DNA from 4 places in the Puerhibacterium sp. TATVAM-FAB25 genome. Region 2 is predicted to be linked to each of the others. Evidence: riboswitches for the same ligand, from Rfam matches in the RefSeq annotation. Region 2 holds a riboswitch; each other region holds the start of a gene.
What was found. Region 2 has a riboswitch for S-adenosylmethionine ahead of U5M74_RS09015 (F420-dependent oxidoreductase). Riboswitches for the same ligand answer to the same signal wherever they lie in the genome.
Positions count from the first base shown of each region.

Region 1: linked by a shared signal. The riboswitch ahead of U5M74_RS15440 (acyl-CoA dehydrogenase family protein) and the one ahead of U5M74_RS09015 (F420-dependent oxidoreductase) in region 2 are both predicted to bind S-adenosylmethionine.
Region 3: linked by a shared signal. The riboswitch ahead of U5M74_RS03585 (cobalamin-independent methionine synthase II family protein) and the one ahead of U5M74_RS09015 (F420-dependent oxidoreductase) in region 2 are both predicted to bind S-adenosylmethionine.
Region 4: linked by a shared signal. The riboswitch ahead of U5M74_RS12505 (hypothetical protein) and the one ahead of U5M74_RS09015 (F420-dependent oxidoreductase) in region 2 are both predicted to bind S-adenosylmethionine.

Region 1 covers NZ_JAXUAK010000024.1:21,996-25,194, forward strand. Annotated here, with positions in the region: gene U5M74_RS15435 (FAD-binding dehydrogenase) at 1-1,284, shown strand, start outside; SAM riboswitch class I at 1,369-1,460, shown strand; gene U5M74_RS15440 (acyl-CoA dehydrogenase family protein) at 1,569-2,861, shown strand; gene U5M74_RS15445 (MFS transporter) at 2,858-3,199, shown strand, end outside.
Region 2 covers NZ_JAXUAK010000007.1:144,254-147,452, reverse strand. Annotated here, with positions in the region: gene U5M74_RS09025 (Gfo/Idh/MocA family protein) at 1-364, opposite strand, end outside; gene U5M74_RS09020 (sugar phosphate isomerase/epimerase family protein) at 361-1,161, opposite strand; SAM riboswitch class IV at 1,401-1,516, shown strand; gene U5M74_RS09015 (F420-dependent oxidoreductase) at 1,851-3,164, shown strand; gene U5M74_RS09010 (flavin reductase family protein) at 3,134-3,199, opposite strand, start outside.
Region 3 covers NZ_JAXUAK010000002.1:274,035-277,233, reverse strand. Annotated here, with positions in the region: gene hemW (radical SAM family heme chaperone HemW) at 1-1,091, shown strand, start outside; SAM riboswitch class I at 1,203-1,301, shown strand; gene U5M74_RS03585 (cobalamin-independent methionine synthase II family protein) at 1,311-2,528, shown strand; gene U5M74_RS03580 (DUF4870 domain-containing protein) at 2,638-3,199, opposite strand, start outside.
Region 4 covers NZ_JAXUAK010000013.1:74,895-78,093, forward strand. Annotated here, with positions in the region: gene U5M74_RS12495 (alpha/beta fold hydrolase) at 1-379, opposite strand, end outside; gene U5M74_RS12500 (heme-degrading domain-containing protein) at 376-882, opposite strand; gene U5M74_RS12505 (hypothetical protein) at 964-1,269, opposite strand; SAM riboswitch class IV at 1,331-1,447, opposite strand; gene U5M74_RS12510 (very short patch repair endonuclease) at 1,564-1,938, opposite strand; gene dcm (DNA (cytosine-5-)-methyltransferase) at 2,001-3,199, opposite strand, start outside.

The sequences.
Region 1 (3,199 bases), on a different contig from region 2:
ACCGTGCCCCGCTTCCACGTCACCTGGGGCACCGGCCCCGCCGTCCTCGCGCCGTTCGTCGCGGCGGCCCGCGAGGCGCGCGACGCCGGGCTGCTCGAGGTGCGCTTCCGCCACCGCGTCACCGACCTCGTGATCGCCGACGGCCGGGTCACCGGGGTGCGGGCGCAGGTGCTGGCCGACGACCCCACGCCGGCCGGCGCGCCGTTCGGCGGCCGCGGGCGGCCCTCGTCGCGCGACGTCGTGGGCGAGGTGGAGGTCGGTGCCCAGGCCGTCGTCGTCGCCTCCGGCGGCATCGGCGCGAACCACGACCTCGCGCGCGCCCGGTGGGACCTCACCCACGGGCGGCTGCCGCGGCGCATGCTCTCCGGCGTCCCCGACTCCACCGACGGGCTGATGCTCACCGCCGCGGGCGCCGCCGGCGCCGCCCTGGTGCACGAGAACCGCATGTGGCACTACCCGGAGGGCATCGCCAACCACTCCCCCGTCTGGTCCCACCACGGCATCCGCATCCTGGCGGGGCCCTCGTCGCTGTGGCTGGACGCCGAGGGCCGGCGCCTGCCCGCGCCGCTGTTCCCCGGCTTCGACGCGCTCGGCGCGCTGCAGCACGTCACCCGGCACGGGCACGACCACTCCTGGTTCGTGCTGAACTCCACCATCCTGGACACCGAGCTCGCGCTGTCCGGTTCGGAGCAGAACCCCGACCTCACCGGCAAGGACGTGCGGCTGCTCGCCCAGCGCGTGCTGCCGGGCGCCGTCGGGCCCGTGGCGCGCTTCGCGAAGGAGTCCCCCGAGTTCCTCTGGGCCGCCACGCCCGCCGAGCTGGCCGCGCGGATGAACGCCCTGACGGAGGCGACGCCGGGCTCGGCCGGCCACGTCGACGCGGGCGACCTCGCGGCCGCGGTCGAGCTGCGCGACGCCCAGGTGGCCTCCGGGCTCGGCAAGGACCCGCAGGTGGTGGCCACCGCCGCCGCCCGGCGCTACCTGGTGGACCGGCGCATGCGCGTCGCGCCGCCGCGGCGGCTCACCGACCCGAAGGACGGCCCGCTGCTGGCGGTGCGCCTGTCGGTGCTCACGCGCAAGACGCTCGGCGGCCTGTGGTGCGACCCCGCCGGCCGCGTGCTGCGCCGCGACGGCTCGACGCTCGACGGGCTGTGGGCCGTCGGCGAGGCCGCCGGCTTCGGCGGCGGCGGCGCGCACGGCCACCGCGCGCTGGAGGGCACGTTCCTCGGGGGCTGCCTGCACACCGGGCGGGTGACCGGGCGGGCGCTGGCCGCCGCGCTCTGAGCCTGCCCGCCCACCAGGCTGGACGTCCCACTGAGTGAGAAGCACTGTTCCACTTCACGGGATGTTCGGGTACGTTCCCTCTCGCAACCATCCAGAGCGGCCGAGAGACCTGGCTCGTCGACGCCGCAGCAACCCTCGGGTTCCCGAGTAGGTGCTACCGCCAGGACCGATGGAGATCCCGGATCCGCGTCGGTCTCGCGCACCCCGTGCGCCGGACGGCGGTCCGTGCTGCCGTCCGGCCCGCGGGCCCGGGGCTCCTCGGACGAGGAGAAGGGACCGCCCCGATGACCGCAGCGCCGTCCGCCGTCCGCACCGCCGCGCCCCCGCGGCTGCCCGCCGACCACGACGCGCTGTGTCGGGTGTTCCGGCCGCTGTTCGACGAGGTCGCCGAGGGCGCCCTGCGCCGCGACCAGGAGCGTGTCCTGCCGTTCGAGCAGGTGCGCCTGCTCGACGAGGCGGGCTTCGGCACGCTGCGCGTGCCGGCCGAGCACGGCGGGCCGGGCGCGAGCGTGGAGACCGTCGCGCGGCTGCTGGTCGAGCTCGCCGCCGCCGACTCGAACGTGGCCCACCTGTACCGCTCGCACCTCGGCTTCGTGGAGTCGCTGCGGTTCCAGCCCGAGCACCTGCGGTCCGTCTGGTACCCGCGGGTGCTGGCCGGGCGCACCGTCGGCAACGCCTCCACCGAGAAGGGGGGCAACCGCCTCGGCACGCTGAGCACCACGCTGCGCCGCACGGCGGACGGCTGGGTGCTCGACGGCGAGAAGTACTACACGACCGGCACGATCTTCGCCGACTACACCCGCGTCTCGGCCGCGCTGGACGGCCAGGACGGGCGCCGGTTCGCCGTCGTGGCCACCGACGCCCCCGGCGTCACCGTGCTCGACGACTGGGACGGCTTCGGCCAGCGCCTCACCGGCACCGGCACGGCGCGGTTCGCGGCCGTCCCGGTGCCCGACGACGCGCTGCTCGACCGCGTGGCCGGCTCGCCCGAGGCCGTGCACGAGGCGGCGTTCTTCCAGCTCGTGCTGCTCGCCGTGCTGGCCGGCATCGCGCAGGCCGCGCGCCGGGACGCGGCCGCCACGGTGGCCTCGCGGCGCCGCACGTTCAACACCGGGCTGGGCCTGCCGTTCGCGCAGGACCCGCTCATCCAGGAGGCGACCGGGCGCATCGCCGCGAAGGCGTACGCCGCCGAGGCCGTGGTGCTGCACGCGGCGCGGGCGCTCGACGCCGGCCTGGCCGCCGCCGCCCGCGCCGGCGCCGACCGCCCCGGCTTCGACGGGCCGACCCCGGCCGCGCTGCACGACGGGGAGATCGCCGTCGAGCACGCGCAGGTCACCGTCCCGGAGCTCGCCGTCGGGGCGGCCCAGGACCTCTTCCTCACGGTCGGGGCCTCGGCCACGTCCACCGCCAAGGGGCTGGACCGGCACTGGCGCAACGCCCAGACCGTCGCCACCCACAACCCGATCGCCTTCCGCGCCCGCGCGCTGGGCGACCACTGGATCAACGGGACGCTGCCCGAGGGCCTCGACGCCATCGGCGACGCGCCCGCCCGCGCCCCGAAGGAGGCCGCGCGATGACCACCGCACCCACGACCCCGACCACCCCGAGCGCTCCCGCCGCGCCGTCCGCCGGGGGCGCGCGCCCCTGGGCCGGCAAGCGCCGCGTGCTGGCGAGCGCCTTCGTCGGCACCACCATCGAGTGGTACGACTACTACCTCTACGGCACGGCCGCCGCCCTGGTCTTCAACGGCCAGTTCTTCCCCGACGCCTCGCCCCTGGCGGGCACCATCGCGTCGTTCGCCACGCTCGCGGTCGGCGTCGTCGTGCGCCCCCTCGGCGGCGTCGTCGCCGGGCACCTGGGCGACCGGGTGGGCCGCAAGTCCCTGCTCGTGGCGTCGCTGCTGCTCATGGGCGTC
Region 2 (3,199 bases):
CGCGCAGCCCCTTCGACGCGGCGGCGTCGAGCAGCTCGACGGCCGAGGCGTGGTCCGTCGCGATCGGTTTCTCGCTCCACACGTGCTTGCCGGCCGCGACGATCCTCTGCCCGACCTCGGTGTGCACGGCCGGGACGGTCAGGTTGACGACGATCTCGATGTCGTCGCGCTCGAGCAGCTGCTCGGCGGTCCCCCAGGCGGGGACGCCGTACGCCTCCGCCTGCGCCCGCGCCCGGTCGACCAGCAGGTCGGCGACCATGCGGACCTCGACGTCGGCGAACTTCGTGAGGTTCTCGAGGTACTGCGTCGAGATGTTGCCGGCCCCGATGATGCCGACCCCGACCGGGGCGCCCGCCCCGCTCACCGGTCGTTCTCCTCGAGCCAGGCGAGGGACTCGGCGATGCCCTCGAAGACGTCGCCGCCGTAGGCGTCGAACTCCACGACCCGGATCGCCTCGGGGGCGGCGGCGAGGATCGACGGCACGTCGACGTCGCCCTGGCCGGCGGGCGTCTGGTTCTCGAAGGCGGCCCGGAGGGCGTCGGGCACCACGAGGGCGCTCTCGCTGGACGGCAGCACCGAGGCGATGTCGCCGGAGACCTGGCCGTCCTTGACGTGGATCGCCACGACGCGGTCGCCGAGCGACCGCAGCACGGCCGGGGCGTCGGCGCCGCCGACGGTCGCCCAGAACGTGTCGACCTCGAGCACGGCCTCCGGGGCGAGGTGCTCGGCGAAGAGCTCGAAGACCGGCCGGCCGTCCACCCTGTTGGTGAACTCCCACTGGTGGTTGTGGTAGCCGAAGCGCAGGCCGTGCGCGGCCGCCCGGGTGGTGAGCTCGTTGACCCGGTCCGCGATCCGCCGCGCGTCGTCGGCGGTCTGCCAGCGCTCGGTGGGGACGAACGGGTCGATGACGATCCCGATCCCCAGGCGCGCCGCCGCCTCGAAGACGACGTCGGGGTCGGGGGCGTCGATCACGGCGGCGTGGCCCGACGGGGCCTTGAGCCCCGTCGCGGCGAGCGCGCGCTCGAAGTCGGCCACGCGGTCGACGAACGCGTACGGCTCGACGTGCTCGTAGCCGATCTCGCGGACCCGGGCCACGGCGGCGTCCAGGTCCTCGGCGATGGCGTCGCGCAGCGAGTACAGCTGCACGGAGATGAGGGACATCAGGAGCTCCTTCGGTCTGCTGCCTCTTCCGCCGGGCATGGTGCAGAAGTCCTGCAGGACCCGGTGGAAGTCGAGCATAGGGGCAAAACTGCACACTGGATAGTTTCTGCGCGAGGGTCTCCACGACGCGAGGTCCGTCATCTGAGAACCCCTGGCGAACCGTTGACACGGTGGTCACCGCTCCGTACTTTGCGGGCGTCGCGCTGGGTGCCGCCGTCGACGGCGACGCCCGCACGACAGGTCATGAGCTCCGACGCCAAGCCCCGGCTCGTCGGACGGCAACCCCCCGCGTGGGTGGGTGCCCCGGGTGAGGACCAGGCCCACCGCCGCCCGGCGGTGGGGCAACACGCGAGCCCGCCCCGGCGGGCGCCAGGAGGAGCAGGATGACCAGGAGCACCACGCGCCCGACGGCGGTCGCGCAGGCCCTACGGCTCGTCTCCGGCGGCGTGCAGGGACGCGACACCCTGCCCCGGCGGCGAATGTGCTGTCGTCCCCCGCTGACGACCCGATCCTCCTGATCCTCCCGATCCTCCTCATCCTCCCTGGCCGGACGCCCCGCCGTCCGCGCCACCCGGCGCCCGAGGGCGCCCGGACGGACCCCACCCTCCCGCAGCGCCGCCCGCGCCGCGCCACCGGCCCCCGGGCCGCGCGGCGCGCGCCTTCGACCGCGCCGAGATCGGAGCCTCCCCGTGTCGCACCCCCAGCACCCTGAGCCGCCCCAGCACCCCAGGCCACCCCACCAACCCCAGCGCCTGGAGCACCCCGACCAGCCCCGGTCCTCCGCGGCGGACGCCGACCGCCACGTCGTCGTGGGCGTCGACCTCAGCGCGGCGGGCGCCCGCCCCGGCGCCCAGCGCGCCCGGGGCCCGCAGGCGCCCCGGTCCTTCGACGGGCGGCGCTTCGCCGAGCTCGTGCGCCGGGCCGACCTGGGCGGCGTCGACCTGGTGACCCTCGACGAGAGCTTCCTGCTGCACCCCGGCCGCGGTCGGCTGACCGGGCGCCTCGACGCCGCGGTCGCGGCCGCGCGCGTGGCCCCCTGCACGACGCGGGTGGGCCTCGTCGCCGCCGTCGAGACGGTGCACGTCGACGCCGCGCACGTGGCCGCGGCGATCGCGAGCGCCGACCGGGAGAGCGCGGGGCGCGTCGGCTGGCAGGTGGGCCTGCCGCCCACGCTGGCGACGAGCGACGACGCCTGGGCCCAGCAGGCGGCCGCGGACGCCGACGCGGTGGCGCGGCACTGGGCCGGCGACGGGCGGGTCGGCGCCGTCCGGCTCGACGCCGAGGGTCGGCACGCCGTGGAGCACGACGGCGTCCGGTTCGCGGTGCGCCGCGACGCGGACCCGGTGGCGCCCTCGCCGCAGGGGCGTCCACCCGTCGTCGTGCGGGTCCGCACCGAGGCCGACCTGCCGCTCGCCGCCCGGGTCGCCGACGTCGTGCGCGTCGCGGTGGGCTACCGCGGGCGGGCGGCCGAGCTGCGCGAGCGCCTGCACGCGGCCGCCGCGGCGGCCGGGCGCGACGTGCCGCCGCGGGTGCTCGCCGACGCCTACGTGGTGCTGTCGGCGGACCGGGCGAGCGCGCAGGCGCGCCTCGAGCTGGTGGAGACGCTCGAGGGGCCCGGGGTGGCGCACGGGGCGCTGGTCTTCGCCGGGACGGCCGGCGGGTTCGCCGACCTGGTCGGCGCGTGGCGGGAGGTGGGCGCGGTCGACGGCTTCGTGCTGCGCCCGTCGTCCCTGGGCCCCGACCTCGACGCGATCGTCGACCAGGCCATGCCCGCGCTCGAGGTGGCCGGCCTGCGCCGGGAGGTCGCTCCGGTCGCCGCGACGACGCTGCGCACGGCCCTCGGGCTGCCGGCCGCGGGCGGTGCGCCGACGGCGGTCGCACCGGCGCCGGCGGCCCCACCGGAAGCCCCGGGCCGCGCACCGCGCGGCGCGGCGCGGCGGCGGCCCGGGACGGCCGGCCAGGTGGCGGCCGGTCAGATGGCGGTGTCCTCGCCCAGCCGGTGATAGGTGCGGTCGAGGTAGACGAGGGGCGACGCCGC
Region 3 (3,199 bases), on a different contig from region 2:
TCGCGTACGCGACGACGGCGCTGCGCGAGGTGGAGCTGGCGCGCAAGGTCCTCGCCGACGCCGCGGTGACGCCGCGCCCGGCGAGCACGGTGTTCTTCGGCGGCGGCACGCCCACCTCGCTGCCCGCGACCGACCTGGTGCGGGTCCTGGACGGCGTGCGCGACGCCTGGGGGCTGGCCGACGGCGCCGAGGTGACCACCGAGGCCAACCCGGACTCGGTGACGCCGGGGTCGCTGCGTGCGCTGGCCGACGGCGGGTTCACCCGCGTGTCGTTCGGCATGCAGTCGGCGGTGCGGCACGTGCTGGCCACCCTGGAGCGCACGCACGACCCGCGGCGCGTGCCCGACGCCGTGCGCTGGGCGCGCGACGCCGGCCTGGAGGTCTCGCTGGACCTCATCTACGGCACCCCGGGGGAGTCGCTCGCCGACTGGCGCGCGTCCCTCGAGGCGGTGCTCGCCACCGGCGTCGACCACGTCTCGGCGTACGCCCTCGTGGTCGAGCCGGGCACGAAGATGGCGGCGCAGGTGCGCCGCGGCGAGCTGACCCTGCCCGACGAGGACGACCAGGCCGCCAAGTACGAGCTGGCCGACGAGCTGCTCGCCGCCGCCGGGTTCGAGTGGTACGAGGTGAGCAACTGGGCCCGCGGCGCGGGGCGCGCCTGCCGCCACAACCTCGCCTACTGGCGCGGGGACGACTGGTGGGGGATCGGGCCGGGGGCGCACTCGTACGTGGCCGCGGGGACGGCCGGCTCGGCCGCCGGGACCGCGGCGCCGGACGCCGGCGCCGGCGTGCGCTGGTGGAACGTCAAGCACCCGCGGCGCTACGCCGCGATGCTGGAGGCCGGCGGTTCCCCGGGGGCCGGGCGCGAGCTGCTCACCGGTGGCGAGGCGGCGCTGGAGCGGGTGCTGCTCGGCGTCCGCCTGCGCGAGGGCCTCGAACTGCGCGTGCTGTCCGACGGCGGCCGTCGCGCGGTCGCGGGCCTGGTGGCGCGCGGTCTGCTCGACGGCGTCGCGGCCGTCCGGGGCCGGGCGGTGCTGACGCTGCGCGGCCGGCTGCTGGCCGACGCGGTCGTGCGCGAGCTCACCGACTAGGCCCCGGCCCGGGCCGGGCCGGGGCACGACGGCGGTGCGCCGCGCCCCCGTCGGGGACCCGCCGCCGTGAGGAACCGCCGTCCGGCGCCCCGGCGTGGTCAGATAGGGCCGACCCCATCCAGAGCGGCCGAGAGACCTGGCTCGACGACGCCGCAGCAACCCGGTGGGCCCCCGGGCCACCCTCGGTGCTACCGCCAGGACCGATGGAAAGGACCCGGCATGCTCCGCAGCACCGACCGCATCCTCACGACCCACGTGGGCTCCCTGCCCCGCAGCCCCGAGCTGCTCGAGGCCAACGCCGCCCGCGCGGACGGCGCGCTCGCCCCCGAGCAGCACCGCAAGGCCCTGCGCGACGCCGTCGCCGGCGTCGTGCGCCGCCAGGTGCAGGCCGGGATCGACGTCGTCAACGACGGCGAGTACGGGCACGCCAGCACGCAGTCGATCGACTACGGCGCCTGGTGGACCTACTCCTTCGACCGCACCGGCGGCCTGGAGCTCGTCGACGACCCGGACCTCGACGCCCCGAAGCGGTCGCAGCCCGGTGCGGTCGAGCTGACCAGCTTCCTGGACCGGCGCGACCTCGCCGCGTTCGCCGAGGCGTACACCGACCCGCGCTCGGGCATCCACCTGGCCGACCCCGACCTGCCGCCGCCGGCGTTCCCCACGGCCACCGGCCCGCTGCGGTACGTCGGGCAGGACGACGTCGCCGCCGACGTCGACAACCTCGTCCGCGCGGTGCGCGACGCCGGCGCCGCCGAGGGCTTCGTCGCGGCGCTGTCGCCGGGCTCGGCCGCGCGCATCTCGAACCGGCACTACGGCAGCGAGGAGGAGTTCCTCTACGCCTGGGCCGACGTGCTGCGCGAGGAGTACACCGCGATCCTCGACGCCGGGCTGGTGCTGCAGATCGACGACCCGTCGCTCGCCGAGTCGTGGGACCAGGTCAACCCCGAGCCGGCCGTCGAGGACTACCAGCGCTGGCTGCAGGTGCGCGTCGAGGCGCTCAACCACGCGCTGCGCGGGCTGCCCGCCGACCGCGTGCGGCTGCACGTGTGCTGGGGCTCCTGGCACGGCCCGCACACCACCGACCTCGGGTTCGAGCACATCGTCGACCAGGTGCTCCAGGTGGACGCCGGCGCGTACAGCTTCGAGGCCGGCAACGTGCGGCACGAGCACGAGTGGCGCGTCTGGGAGGACCGCACGCTCCCGGAGGGCAAGGTCATCCTGCCGGGCGTGGTGTCGCACGCGACCAACGTCGTGGAGCACCCGGAGCTGGTGGCCGACCGCATCGAGCGCTTCGCCCGCCTGGTGGGCCGCGAGAACGTCGTCGCCTCCACCGACTGCGGCCTCGGCGGGCGCGTGCACCCGCAGATCGCCTGGGCCAAGCTCGAGACGCTCGCGCGCGGCGCCGAGATCGCCTCGCGCCGCCTGTGGGGCTGACCGCCCGCCGGCAGGTCCGACGACGAGGCTGACGGACGAGGGCCCCGACCGCGCACGCGGTCGGGGCCCTCGTCGGTGCGGCACCCCGCCGGGCGGCGGGCCGCGGTGCTCAGCGGATGACGCGGATGTTCACCGGGTAGCGGTACGGCTCGGACCGCGAGGCCACCACCGAGGCGAGGATCGAGAAGATCACCGAGCAGACCCAGACGCCAGCAAATGTGAGTGCCCCAATGAAGAACAGTGGGATGAGGAGCACGCTGGCGACGTAGCCGATCGCCAGGGTGATCTGGAAGTTCACCGCCTCCTTGCCGTGCTGGTCGACGAACCGGCTGCGCTCGCGGAACACGAGCCAGATCACCAGCGGCACGAGGAACGACAGGAAGGCGCCGCCGAGGTGGGCCAGGATCGCCCAGGTCTTCTCGTCACCCTGCGTCATGGGGCGCGGTCCGTAGCCGGAGTAGGGCTGCTGCGGCGTGGGCTGGCCGTACCCCTGCTGGCCGTACCCCTGCTGGCCGTACCCCTGCTGGCCGTAGGGCGACCCGTACGGCGGCTGCTGGCCGTAGGGCCCGCCGGCGGGCGGCGGCTGCGGGCTCCCGTACGGCGGCTGCGGCGCCCCGGGACCCGGCTGCGCGGGCTGCTCGGGACCGCCCGGCGGCACGGGGCGGTCTGAC
Region 4 (3,199 bases), on a different contig from region 2:
GTCGGTTCGCTGCGGTCAGCAGGGAAGACGGCGGGTGGATGCCGAACTCATCGGCGGGCGCGGGCAGCGCGCGCAGCAGGCCGAGAACCTTCTCGGCCGGGACCTCGCACGGCCGCAGCACCGGGCCCGACGACGTCAACCACACGTTCGCGCCGAAGCTGTCGGCGCCGCCGAGCTGCTCGGCCTCCAGCGTCACGGTGCGGCCGTCGCCGCGCGCCACGCGGCTGACCGCCCAGGGCCGCCCCGCGATCTGGAACCGGGTCCAGCCCTCCGGCACGCGGGCGAGCAGGCGCCCCAGCTCCTCGGGCCCGACGTCGCCCGCCGCGGCGCCTACGCCCGCCGCGCCGGCCTCGCCCGCGTCCGCCACCGCCGTCGTCACCCCTTGAAGGCGTGCAGCGCCTCGACGACGAGCGCGTGGTCGTCCTGCTGCGCCAGCCCCGAGACGGTGACGACGCCGACGATGCCCACGCCCTCGACCCGGACCGGGAACGCGCCGCCGTGCGCCACGTACTCGGTGAACGGCAGGCCGTGCTTGTGGTTGAAGTCCTGGCCCTTGGCGCGCGCCCTGAGGCCCTGGAGGTACGACGACGTGCCGAACCGGTAGACGGTGCGGACCTTGCGCTCGACCCAGGTGTCGTTGTCGGGCGTGGTGCCCTCGCGCGCGGCGTGGAACACCTGCTGGGTGCCCTTGCGCACGTCGATCGTCACGGCGTGGTTGCGCTCGGCGGCGAGCTCGAACAGCAGGCAGCCGAGGCGCCAGGCGTCATCGTGCGTGAACCGCGGCAGCACCAGGTCGCGCTCCTCGGCCTCGACCTGGGCGATGGCCGTCGCGATGTCGGTCTCGTCGATGTCACCGGAGGTGTGCGCGCGGGTGGTCGTCATGGGTCCAGGGTGGCACGGGCGCCGGACGTTCGGCGGGTGACCGGCGGGCGCGCTGTCCGCGCTCGCCGGCCACTCGCCCGGTCACTCCGTGGCGGGCGGGCGACCGGGTCGGCGCACCATCCCCTGGCCGTCCTGCGCGAGCCGCGGCACGAGATGGAACCCGTCCGGAGTGTCCGGGTCGTACAGGACGACGGCGTTGAGCTCCCGCAGGTCGCGCAGCCAGGAGCTCAGCCGCAACCTGCCCACCGCGCCCGGGCCCTGCCCCGCCCGACGACGCGCCTCCATGCGCAACATCGTCGGGTGGTAGCCGTGCTGGTGCTCCGGTTTCACGTGCAACCAGGGCAGCAGGTCGTCGTCCGGGTGCGGCTCGGCGGAACGAGACGTCATGGGTGCCTCCCACGTCAGGAGGAGCCGTCGCCGAGGCTTGAACGAGCCGCCGGCGAGAGCTGCCTCGCACTTCCCGCGGCGGTTGCCGGCGGGCCGGTCTTCCTCCTGGGGCACCGTGCGCGAGGGGCGCGGTTGCCGGACCAGCACGCGGAGGGCGTATCGCTGATCGCTCGTGACCTGGACGCGGACGGTAGTGCAGGTCAAGGCGGTGACGCAAGGACGCTCAAGCGCGGCGAGGCAGCGCTGAAGGGCTGCTGGGATCGGGGAGGCGGCCCAGGAGGCGCGAGACGAGAGCTAGCCGACCGCGGCGACTGCTGCGACCACCTTCTCAGCGGCGGCGGCAGGGCTCTCGTGCTCCCACAAGCGGAGCACCTTCCAACCCATGGCTGACAGCACCCGATCGGTATCGCGATCGCGCACCTGATTCGCCGTCAGCTTCCTCGTCCACCAGTCGCTGTTGGCGCGAGGTCTGGTCCCGTGCTCCGGGCATCCGTGCCAGAAGCATCCGTCGACGAAGACAGCGATCCTCTTTCGCGTGAAAGCGATGTCGATCGTCCTGCGTCGCTGCCCTGGGACGGGGTAGGCCACGCGATATCGCAACCCACGGGCGTGAAGCTGCCGGCGTATCGCGAGCTCGGGCGCAGTGTCGCGGCGGCGAGCCGTACTCATCCGCCGCGACACGACAGCCGAGGACGGACCAGGGTGCGCTGGGACGAACTGCGGATTCAACGTCAGCTCGCAAGCGCCTCGACGTGCACGTCGGAGCCGCGGGCGGTCTCGGCAGCTGGCTCCAGGATCCTCATGAGATCGGGCTGATGGAACGTCGGCGTGCCGATCGACGGCGCGACCGTCTCATCCCAAACACGAGTCTGCGAGCACGCCTCATAGAGACCGGCCAACGCGGGGTCGTCCGGAAGTGCGGATCGGAAGTGGTGACCCATGAACTGGACGAGCGCGAACTTGACCGCACCGACGTGGACGGCGTTGCCGAACTGCTTGTAGAAGGCGCGGTCCCACTGCTCCGGCTTTCTGGATCCGTCGTGCCGCAACCGCGCCATGGCCTCATACACGCGGTCCGGGAATCCCTGGAGACGCCCGGCCTCGTACGGACTCAGCCGGCGCATGTCTGACCCGAGGATCGGCGTCTGCGTGATTGCCACGAGCGCAGGGGCGTACGTCGCCTTTTTTATCCGGATGCCGGAAGGGCGAAGCTGAATCAGACACTCGTCAAGAGAGCGCGCGTCGCCGGCTTGCCACTCGAGCTTCTTCCAACTGTTGTTGCCGAGAGCGAGGATCTCCTCGCGCGCGCCCGCCGCATCGATCTCGGTGGCGTAGTCGTCCAGGAACTTCACTGACTTCCTGACGAAATCCGCCTTCCACGGTTGCCCCATGGCCGCCGCTTCCGCGTACTGCGACGCTCGCCACGTCGGTTCTGCGACACGGAACCAGATCGGATGTCCAGGGAACGGCACGGCACCGTCCGGAAGGCCGTTGTTCACGACAGCAGCCAAGAGGTCGCGCCAGGGGGCCACCCACTCCTCGTCGGCGACCGCGAGGTCTCGGCCATCGACGTCGCAGAGACTCGCCAGGCGTGCGGCCGTCTCCGGGTCCGCTGAACGAAGCCACGCCTCGCTGATCGCCGCAGGCGCCTCGTCCCACAGCTTCGTCTCGGCGATGCGCCACGTCGTAGGATCCCAAGACCCGAAGTCGAACCCGGGAAACTCAGTTTCGTTCACCGCGAGGTCGCGACGGATCGCCATGATGTAGACGCGCTCACGAACCTGCGGCCCTCCGCCGAGATGGTTCGCGATCTTGTGCGGCGAGATCAGCGTCGGCTTGTCGCTCACGACATAGCCAACCCCACGGAGCGCTTCGACGATCGTCCTGAACGTCGAGTCCCTGTGCTTGGGGCCTACGAGGTTGCGCACGT